DNA from 3 places in the Brucella tritici genome. Region 2 is predicted to be linked to each of the others. Evidence: predicted binding sites of a transcription regulator. Region 2 holds the regulator's gene; each other region holds the start of a gene.

Region 1 (3,137 bases), on a different contig from region 2:
TCACGCGCTCAACAGCGCCGTTGATTTCCATTTCGCACCAAGCGCCCGGAAAAGGCGACAGACCGCGAATGGTGTTGTGCACGTCCTTTGCAGGCTTCGACCAGTCGATGCGTGCCTCGGCCTTGTCGATCTTGGCGGCATAGGTGACGCCTTCTTCCGCCTGCGGCTGCAAGGCAAGGCTTTCACGCTCCAGCGCACCCAGGGCACGGATCATCAGGTCGGCGCCGATCATGCTCAGACGATCATGCAGTTCACCTGCTGTCATGTCAGGCGTGATCGCAACCTTTTCGGCCATCGCGACAGGACCGGTATCGAGCCCCGCATCCATCTTCATGACCATCATGCCGGTTTCCGCATCGCCCGCCATGATGGCGCGCTGGATCGGAGCAGCACCGCGCCAGCGCGGCAGCAGCGAGGCATGGCCGTTATAACAACCGAGACGCGGCGCATCCAGAATCGCTTGCGGCAGCAGCAGACCATAAGCCACGACAACCGCGACATCGGCCTCGAGGCTTGCGAAAACGTCCTGCTCTTCCGCACCCTTCAGGCTCTTCGGCGTGAACACCGGAATGCCAAACTGCTCGGCTTTTTCATGCACTGGCGACTTGGTCAGCTCCAGCCCGCGACGGCCAGCCGGGCGCGGAGGCTGCGTATAGGCCGCAACAACCTCATAACCGTGACCGATGATGGCGGTGAGGATCGGCACGGAAAATTCCGGCGTCCCCATGAAAACGACACGCATTAAAGCACTTTCCCCGGCACGCGCTGGCTGGCGAGCTTCTTGAACTTCTTGATGACCATATCGCGCTTCAGCTTGGAAATATGATCGATGAAGAGCACACCGTTCAGATGGTCGATCTCATGCTGCAGGCAGGTGGCCATCAGCCCATCAGCTTCCATCGAATGCGGCTTGCCGTCAGCATCGAAGTAATTGACCTTGATAGCCGCCGGCCGTTCGACCTCGGCATAATAATCCGGAATCGAAAGGCAGCCTTCCTCATAGGTACTGGCTTCATCCGTCACGCCGATGATCTCGGGATTGATGAAGACATGCGGCGCTTTCGGTTCGCCTTCCTTGGCAAGGTCGATGACGAGCATACGGATCGGCTCGCCCACCTGAATGGCGGCAAGACCAATGCCCGGCGCATCATACATGGTGTCGAACATGTCGCCGGCAAATTTGCGCAGCTGATCGTCAAAGCGCTCCACAGGCTTGGAAACCTGGCGCAGGACGGGATCGGGAAGGATGACAAGCGGTTTTACAGACATGGGCTTTCACGTAATGGCTCGCGTGAGAATCGTCAATTACACTTTGCAAAATGTTCTTGTTTTGATCTCATCAAGGCGACACGAATCAGCTAAGCTCCCTTCATGGAAAACCAGAATCTCTTGAATGAGCCGCTCCTGCAGCTCGGTGCCACGTCGTTCACGCTCGGCAATATCCTGCTCGCGGGTATCGTCGTGCTGGTGCTGTGTCTTGCTATTTTTCTGATCGCCGCGGCGCGCTCCGCCCGGCTTCGCGCGGTCGCGGAAGCGCAGGCCGAAGACCGTGCCCGCGATGCAGAATATCGCATGGCGGAAATCCTGAAGGCACAGGCCGAGATGCAGGGCCGGATGCAGACCATGGCGGAAGTGTTCGGCTCGCGGCAGGCGGAGCTCAACCAGTCGATCCGCGAACGGCTTGACGGCATGACGCATCGCATCGGCCAGACCATGACCGAGCAGACCCGTTCGACGCATGAGAATCTCGCCAAATTGCAGGAACGTCTTGCCGTCATCGACACGGCCCAGAACAATATCCAGTCGCTCGCCGGGCAGGTGGTGCAGTTGCAGGCGATCCTCGCCAACAAGCAGACGCGCGGCGCTTTCGGCCAGTCGCGCATGGAAGCGATCATCGCCGACGGCCTGCCGCAGGGTGCCTACGAGTTTCAGGCAACGCTTTCCAACAGCACCCGCCCCGATTGCCTTGTACGGATGCCGAACAATGCGCCCTCTTTGGTGATCGACGCGAAATTCCCGCTCGAAGCCTGGAATTCCATGCGCGAAACGGAACAGCCGGAGGCGCGCAAGGCAGCAGTCGCCCAGTTCCGCCGCGACATGGAAGTGCATATCAAGGATGTCTCCGACAAATATCTGATCCCCGGCGAAACGCAGGATACGGCTTTTCTGTTTGTGCCGTCGGAGTCGATCTTCGCCGATATTCACGAGCATTTCGAAGCCCTGATCCAGCGTGCGCACCGGGCGCGGGTCGTCATCGTCTCGCCGTCGCTGCTGATGCTGTCGATTCAGGTCATCCAGGCAATCCTGAAAGATGCCCGCATGCGCGAGCAGGCGCACGTCATTCAGGGCGAAGTGATCCGGCTGATGGAAGATGTCGGTCGCCTCGACGAGCGCGTGCGCAAGCTGCAGACCCATTTCGTGCAGGCCAACAAGGATATTGACGATATTCTTGTGTCTTCCAGCAAGGTTACCAAGCGCGGCGCGAAGATCGAGGCACTGGAATTCGGCCCAGCACCCACCGAGGAAGCATCCCGCCCGCAAGCGCGGCAGGCGGAAGGCTCGAACAATCAGCTACGCCTGCGCGTGGTGGATGAGGATTGATTTCTTCGGCTTAAAATAGCGGCGCTGCTATTTCCCTCATCCTGAGGAGACGCGAAGCGCCGTCTCGAAGGACGAGGGGGAACGCACAACTCGACCCTCGTTCTCAGCCTGTCGAAGAGGCGGACAGCACAACGGCTCATCAAGTATTGGCTGGCCGGTCCGAATGACCGAGATCACGTTCCGGCCAGACCAGATCGCGCACGCGCTGCTTCAACACCTTAGCCTCCGGAAATCCGCCGTCACGCTTGCGCTCCCAGATAAGTTCTTCGCTGCCGTCCGGTATATGGACGCGGATTTCAAAAACCCCGCCCGTGCCCGGACGCAACGCCACTTCGCCTAAGTCCTGCCCAAAAGTCTGTAACAGCTCCTGCGCCATCCACGCAGCACGCAGCAGCCAGTTGCATTGGGTGCAGTAGCTAATGGAGATGCCAGGACGTACGGACATTGATTTCAACCTTCGGAACTCGGGCAATCTTAAAGTCTATTGCCGACTTGTTAGACAGGAAAATTTGCATCAACATCTAGCTTCCAAAGAC
Region 2 (3,137 bases):
ACAATACTGCGCCGTTCGGTCTGGTGGGAAATGTTCTTGCCGAGCCTGTAATCGCTATTCTCGTTATGCCGTTTGCCGTTTTCAGTCTCGTTTTGATGCCAGTGCAGCTTGACTGGATGCCCTTGCAGGTCATGGGCTGGGGGATTTGGGCCGTCAGACACATTGCTGCCTTCGTTGCAACTTGGTCGCCCGATGGTAATCCTGGAGCGATGCCCGCGCCTACACTTCTCCTCTGGACTGTTGCGCTCGTTCTGCTCGTTGTGCTTTCCACCAGACTGAAAGCGCTGGCACTGCCTTTCATCATCTTGGGACTGGTGGTTTTTGTTCGTGAACCTTTTCCAGATATCGTGATCTCTGAAGACGCTAAACTGGTCGGGGTTCGATTGGCGGATGGGAGGTTCGCGGTTAATCGAAATCGACCGTCACAGTTTACGATCGACAATTGGAAAACCGCTTATCTGGTCGAGGAGTTTGTTTCGCCGCCTTCGGTTAAAAACGAGAAGCAGGCCAATTATAGCGGCTTCGAATGTGATGACGGATTGTGCACGATTACTTTGCGTGATAGTCGCACACTAGCCTATACGACAGATGTCGCTATGCAGGAGATAGCCTGTAATATCGGGGATGTGGTTATTCTCGCCGTTCCGGGTAAGGACATTACGTGCCGTCGCTCCGCAACGCTCAGTATCAGCAAACGCGATCTGGCGCTGAAGGGGACAGTCGAGATCAGGCTTGGCGAAGGACCAGATAAAAGCCGATCTATTATGACTGTATCGGGCGGGGCGAATGAAACTGCTAAGCCCGAACCGAGCCAGCTAATCTCCAACTTGCAGCCGGGCGACCGAGTGACATATGCAGTCGATGTGCCGAGCCGTCCTTGGCATTTGCATCGCATCCATTCGCGTGCGGCACGCGGCTTGGCCGAACGCGAGTACAAGCCCAAATCCCGACCAGCCAAGAATGCAGCGATCTGTTCATCAGATTCCGACGACGACGCAAATCGCTGCGAATGACTTTCGAGCGCTTCCAGCTAAAACGGAACTATGAATATGCCTGATTTTTCTGCTTTATGTATATCCCTGTGCAGAGCAGCTTCACACTTTTCGTGATGCGCTCTAGTGGTCTGATTCCGACATTTGCATCCCTCGGATATGAGCGCTGAGCAAATGTTGGAATCAAAAAGACCACTAGTGATTTTATGAATCTAGTGGGTTTTTCAAATTTGACGTTTGAAACGGGATTGATCTCGGAAGAGTATCAAACGTCAAATTCAATCCACTAGTAGCGGCGGATCAGGCCGACAAGCTTGCCTTGAACCCGGACTCGGTCGGGGCCAAAGATCCGTGTTTCATAGGCAGGGTTGGCTGCTTCGAGGGCAATAGATGCGCCCTTACGGCGGAAGCGCTTCAACGTGGCTTCTTCGTCATCGACGAGAGCGACTACGATTTCACCCGGATTCGCGGATTCGCCACGCTTGATGATGACCGTGTCTCCGTCGAAAATTCCCGCATCGATCATTGAGTCGCCTCTGACCTCAAGCGCGTAATGCTCGCCCGCGCCGATCATTTCGGGTGGAAGGCTGAGGGAATGAGTCTGGTTCTGAATCGCGGAGATAGGCACACCAGCAGCAATTCGCCCCATAACCGGTACGGATACAGTTCCAGTCGTGTCGTCATTCGTCGCCACAGGGGCAGGGCGCGACGGTGGCGGCGGCGAGGCTTTGCCCAGGCTGCCTTCGATAACGCTGGGAGCGAACTTCTTTTGTGAATTGAGCCCGGGGGCGATGGAATCCGGCAGACGCAACACCTCAAGTGCGCGTGCCCGGTTTGGCAAACGGCGAATGAAACCACGCTCTTCCAGAGCGGTAATCAGACGATGAATACCCGATTTTGAAGCCAGATCGAGCGCCTCCTTCATTTCGTCGAAAGATGGCGGAATGCCCGTTTCTTTCAGACGTTCATGAATGAACAGCAGAAGCTCGTGCTGTTTACGGGTTAACATGCGCGACACCCTCCCGGCCAAGAATCGAGAAAAACAAAACCAGAACGAACACTATATGTTCCAGTCTTGTTCTGCAATGGTTTTAAAACCATTAACGCTCAAGGTGAGATTGAACGGAATGTTTCAGGACGGGGCGATCACTGATACGACACTTTAGTGCCAGATCTGAATAAGATATATTTTAGCATGAGTTAGATCGATTTTCTCATGCTTTAGTGGGAGCCAAGATTCATACTCAATCTATAGCATGAGGACACGACAATCATCCCCGACTGCGGCCTCTGGAGCGTTCTCATTCCTGATGAGAAGTGCTTTCGAGCCGACGAGAGCGGAAAGCATAGACGAATCCTGGAGTGGAAACGGCTTTGCGATCAGCATTCCGTCCGGACCTGATTCGATGGTAGCTCGAATATAGTCGCGGCGATGATCGTTTGCAGACAGAGCAGTACCGAGCTTTGCTGGTCGAATATCCGCATCTAGGCTGGTTCCGGCAAGCTTGGCCACAAGAGGACGGAGAAAAATAAGGCTGCAGACGAGGCTCGAAACAGGATTACCCGGCAGGCCGATGACATGGACGATCTTGCCGTTCTTTTCGATGCGCCCATACATTAGGGGTTTTCCGGGTCGCATGGCGATCTTCCAGAAGTCGAGATTGACGCCCAGTTTCTGCAATGCTCCATGCACAAAATCCCGGTCGCCGACGGAAGCGCCGCCGATAGTCACCAGAATGTCGATGCCGCTTTGCAGGCCATCGGCTATTGCCTGTTCGATTTTGGCGGGATCATCTTGAATGATTCCCTTATCTTGTGGCGTTCCGCCAGCTCGCCTTACGATCTCGGCAATTCCAACACTGTTCGATGCAACAATCTGGTCTTTTCCGGGTGTTTGACCGGGAGGAACCAGCTCATCACCGGTCGCAATAATTGCCACTTTTGGTTTTTGGAATACGCCGATCTTCGCATTACCGCTGGCCGCTGCCAGCGACAGTGCAGCGGCGTCCAACTCACGCCCGCTCGGAATGACGATACCACCGGGCGAAAAATCGAGGCCCGCGCGGCGTATATGCCGTCCTGGCTCTATTCCTTCGTGAACGGTTAGCCGGTTACCCGAACGCTTAGTGTGCTCCTGAATGACAA
Region 3 (3,137 bases), on a different contig from region 2:
CTTGAAGGCAAGGAATATATCGCAGGCGAATACTCCATTGCCGACATGGCCTCCATTGGCTGGATTAATGCCTACAAGAATTATGACCAGAACCTGGATGACTTCCCGAACCTGAAGCGCTGGCATCAGACGATGAATGCGCGCCCTGCGGTGCAGCGCGGTCTCGTGGTCGGCAAAGAAGAACGTGAACGCGCAAATGCGTCCATGAACAAGGAAGAGGAACACAAGATTCTCTTCGGTCAGAAGGCACGCTGAATAAGCGATGAAAGAAAGGGCGGTCTGGAGCCGCCCTTTTTGATTCCGCCGCGCTGGATATTACTGGCGCGCTAGGCTTTCGCTCTTGCAGATCAGTCCGCCCATCACGCAGCCGGAGAGTGAAAGCGTATTGCCCTTGACACTGGCCTTGCCGGTATAGGTTTTGCCTTCGTCAAGCTTGTTGACCTCACCCTTATAGCTGCCCCCGGTGCCGGACATCGTGCCGATGGACTTGCCCTTGTATTCGCCGGTCTGCACCGTACCGCAGAACTTGTTGGCGCCGCATGCTGCATAGCTGATGATCGTGCCGTTCGGACGCTTCCACGTGCCGACAATCCCTTCCTCGGCGAGGGCGGGTGCGGCAAAGGTGGCTGCAAGCGTCATTCCAAGAATAAGTGTGCGGATCATTCTTTCCTCCCAAATCGCCGCCAGTCCCGGCTTTGCCGGTCGCAACGATGAAACCGCTGTGATGCGTTCTGAAGTTTAAGACGGAAGCCTCCTCGACCATCCGTCAAACTTACGCAAACGTAAACGTAAACCAGTTTCTGGCGAAGCGGAAGAGGGATATTTGTGTCGTGCTCGGCACATGAAACACTGCCCTTTGTACACACACGCCCGCGTTCGAATGTTGTCTATAGTTAGCAACTGGTTTCGTTCAATCATGCGGATTTGAATCGAATTTTTACGAAAATCCAGCAATCGGCGGCACTTGCATGTTTAACAAAATCCCAAGTTTACCCCTTGTTCGGATTTTGTTGGTTGCTCGTTAAGCATCTGGTTTAACGCGCATTTCAATCCTTTCCCGTAGATTTGAGAGCATGAACGGAACGACAGAGACGGCAGTTTCGAAGCAACGAAATCAGGCTTTGAAATAAAGACCGGACGGTTCTCGGGATTTAACAGGGACAAAAGAAAATGGCACAGTTTCAGAGCTTTACGAATAAGAACAACGCAATCGCGCAGGATCGCATTCTTCTGGAAATGGGCATGAAATTTGCCATCGGTCGCGATTGCGAGATCGACGTGGTGCAGGCCCACAAATGGCTGAACATTGCCGCCATCCGAGGCAGCGAGAAGGCGGCCCGTATGCGTAATCAGGTGGCTGCCACGATGAGCAAGGGCGAACTGGCAGCAGCGTTGCGCGACGCACGCGAGTGGATGACCGCCCACTGAGTGACCAACAGTCATTTGTGAGAAAAGCCGCCTTCGAAGGCGGCTTTTTGTTTTCTCAGCTTATACCGAGATACCGACCCGGTTTGTGATTGATTGCAATGATAAGATTCATGGCAATCGCGCCGATGAGGGAAAGTGCCATATTTTCCCACGGGATAAAGAACAGCGAGACCAGCATAATTAGGATATCGAGGCCGAGCTGAAACCAGCCGGCTCTTATGCCATAGGCATCTTGCAGATAGAGCGCCAATATATTGACGCCGCCGACACCGGAACGATGCCGGAAGAGTGCGAGTACACCCATACCCATCAAGGTACCGCCCATGAGTGCGGCGAAAAGCGGATTGACGCTTGAGAAGTCGACACTCAAGGGCATCAGTCGCGCAAAGCCCGACATCATGGCCACTGCGACGAATGTTCTGATCGTAAAAGCCCACCCCATTCGACGCACGGCAAAATAATAGAATGGCAGATTGATCAGGAAATAGAGCAATCCGAATTCAGTGCCTGTTGCATACTGGATGAGAAGGGCGATACCGGCGGTGCTGCCAGTCATTAGCATCGCCTGGCTGTAAAGCGTAATGCCAAGTGCAATGAAGGATGTGCCGATCAGCATCGCCATCGCATCTTCATAGAGGCGGTGACGGTCGAATGCAGCAGCTTTCGGCGCATCAATAAGGGCAGCGGCGTTATCAGTGATATCGGCCACGTGGAAACTCCAGAACAGCGAGAAGCCGGCAATCCGGCAAAAAGATTACGGTGCCGGAACGAGTTCCGGCATGTCATGCATTCGCGCTGTGCAGATAATTGGGCCATAGCACGCAGCGTAAAGTCTTGGGAGACAACTAAATATAACAGCCCTTGCGATGCAGCGCACGGCTTGAAATATTGTTATTTCATGGTCCTCTTTGTGGATTTATCGCAATCGGGAAGGCCGATTGTTTTATTTTATTTCGCGCGCCATCTGCGCGAGAAAGCGTTTCACATCATCCGGACTGCGCAAATGGTGCTTGGAAAGATGTTGAGGCGCCTTCTCCAGAAAGCTCAGCGCACGAATACGGCCGTTCTTGCGATAGCCAGCCACCCATTTCAGAAAATCCCAGTCAAAACGCTCCACGCAACCTTCCGCCATATCCGGGCGCGAGCGTCCGTAGTGGATTACCGTTCTTTTCAGTACACGCCACAGGCGACGCATGGTCGATATATCGAGAAAAATAAGCATATCTGCCCGCAAGGCTCGGTAATTCATAGTTTCGCTATGATTGCCCTCGAATATCCATCTGTCCTGATTTGCCGCTTCCTTGGTGAGGCGACCGATCTCGTCACGTGATCGCATCGTCCAACCGGGCTGCCAGTAGAGGGTATCGATATGAACGACCGGTAAGCCGGTAACCTCGCCTAGCGCACGCGCGAGGCTTGATTTTCCTGAACCGGCGCCGCCAATGATCATGATCCGCTTTGTCATCTGCACCGCCCCAGGATTTTAACTCTGTTCGAATAAAAATCGGACATGAGGTAGGAAGTACTATAATTTTACTTCATGGCACCTGCATGGCCATAACGAGCAAAGAAAGCCCGTTAGAAAATTTGTATTGGAGCTGAGGGTAATATTGACCAAATGATTGACAGTCAACTTTGCGAAGCGCAAGGTCGACGTATAAGCGGAACGGGTCAGAGCAACGATGACATCTCCCGTTCCTCTATATTAG

What was found. The regulator LexA, encoded in region 2, represses DNA repair genes until DNA is damaged. The targets are predictions, from matches to a motif close to TGTTCNNNNTGTGTTCNG.
Positions count from the first base shown of each region.
Region 1: F9K94_RS20390 (DNA recombination protein RmuC) is a predicted target of LexA. The motif match lies at 1,321-1,338, and genes of this name have one in related genera.
Region 3: F9K94_RS22435 (sel1 repeat family protein) is a predicted target of LexA. The motif match lies at 998-1,015, and genes of this name have one in related genera.

Region 1 covers NZ_WBVY01000006.1:58,433-61,569, reverse strand. Annotated here, with positions in the region: gene fmt (methionyl-tRNA formyltransferase) at 1-742, opposite strand, end outside; gene def (peptide deformylase) at 742-1,269, opposite strand; gene F9K94_RS20390 (DNA recombination protein RmuC) at 1,372-2,601, shown strand; gene F9K94_RS20385 (SelT/SelW/SelH family protein) at 2,741-3,046, opposite strand.
Region 2 covers NZ_WBVY01000001.1:621,859-624,995, reverse strand. Annotated here, with positions in the region: gene F9K94_RS03085 (ComEC/Rec2 family competence protein) at 1-1,013, shown strand, start outside; gene lexA (transcriptional repressor LexA) at 1,279-2,001, opposite strand; gene F9K94_RS03075 (molybdopterin molybdotransferase MoeA) at 2,242-3,137, opposite strand, start outside.
Region 3 covers NZ_WBVY01000008.1:92,125-95,261, forward strand. Annotated here, with positions in the region: gene F9K94_RS22425 (glutathione binding-like protein) at 1-255, shown strand, start outside; gene F9K94_RS22430 (DUF2147 domain-containing protein) at 316-663, opposite strand; gene F9K94_RS22435 (sel1 repeat family protein) at 1,171-1,428, shown strand; gene F9K94_RS22440 (YitT family protein) at 1,484-2,137, opposite strand; gene F9K94_RS22445 (P-loop NTPase family protein) at 2,372-2,893, opposite strand.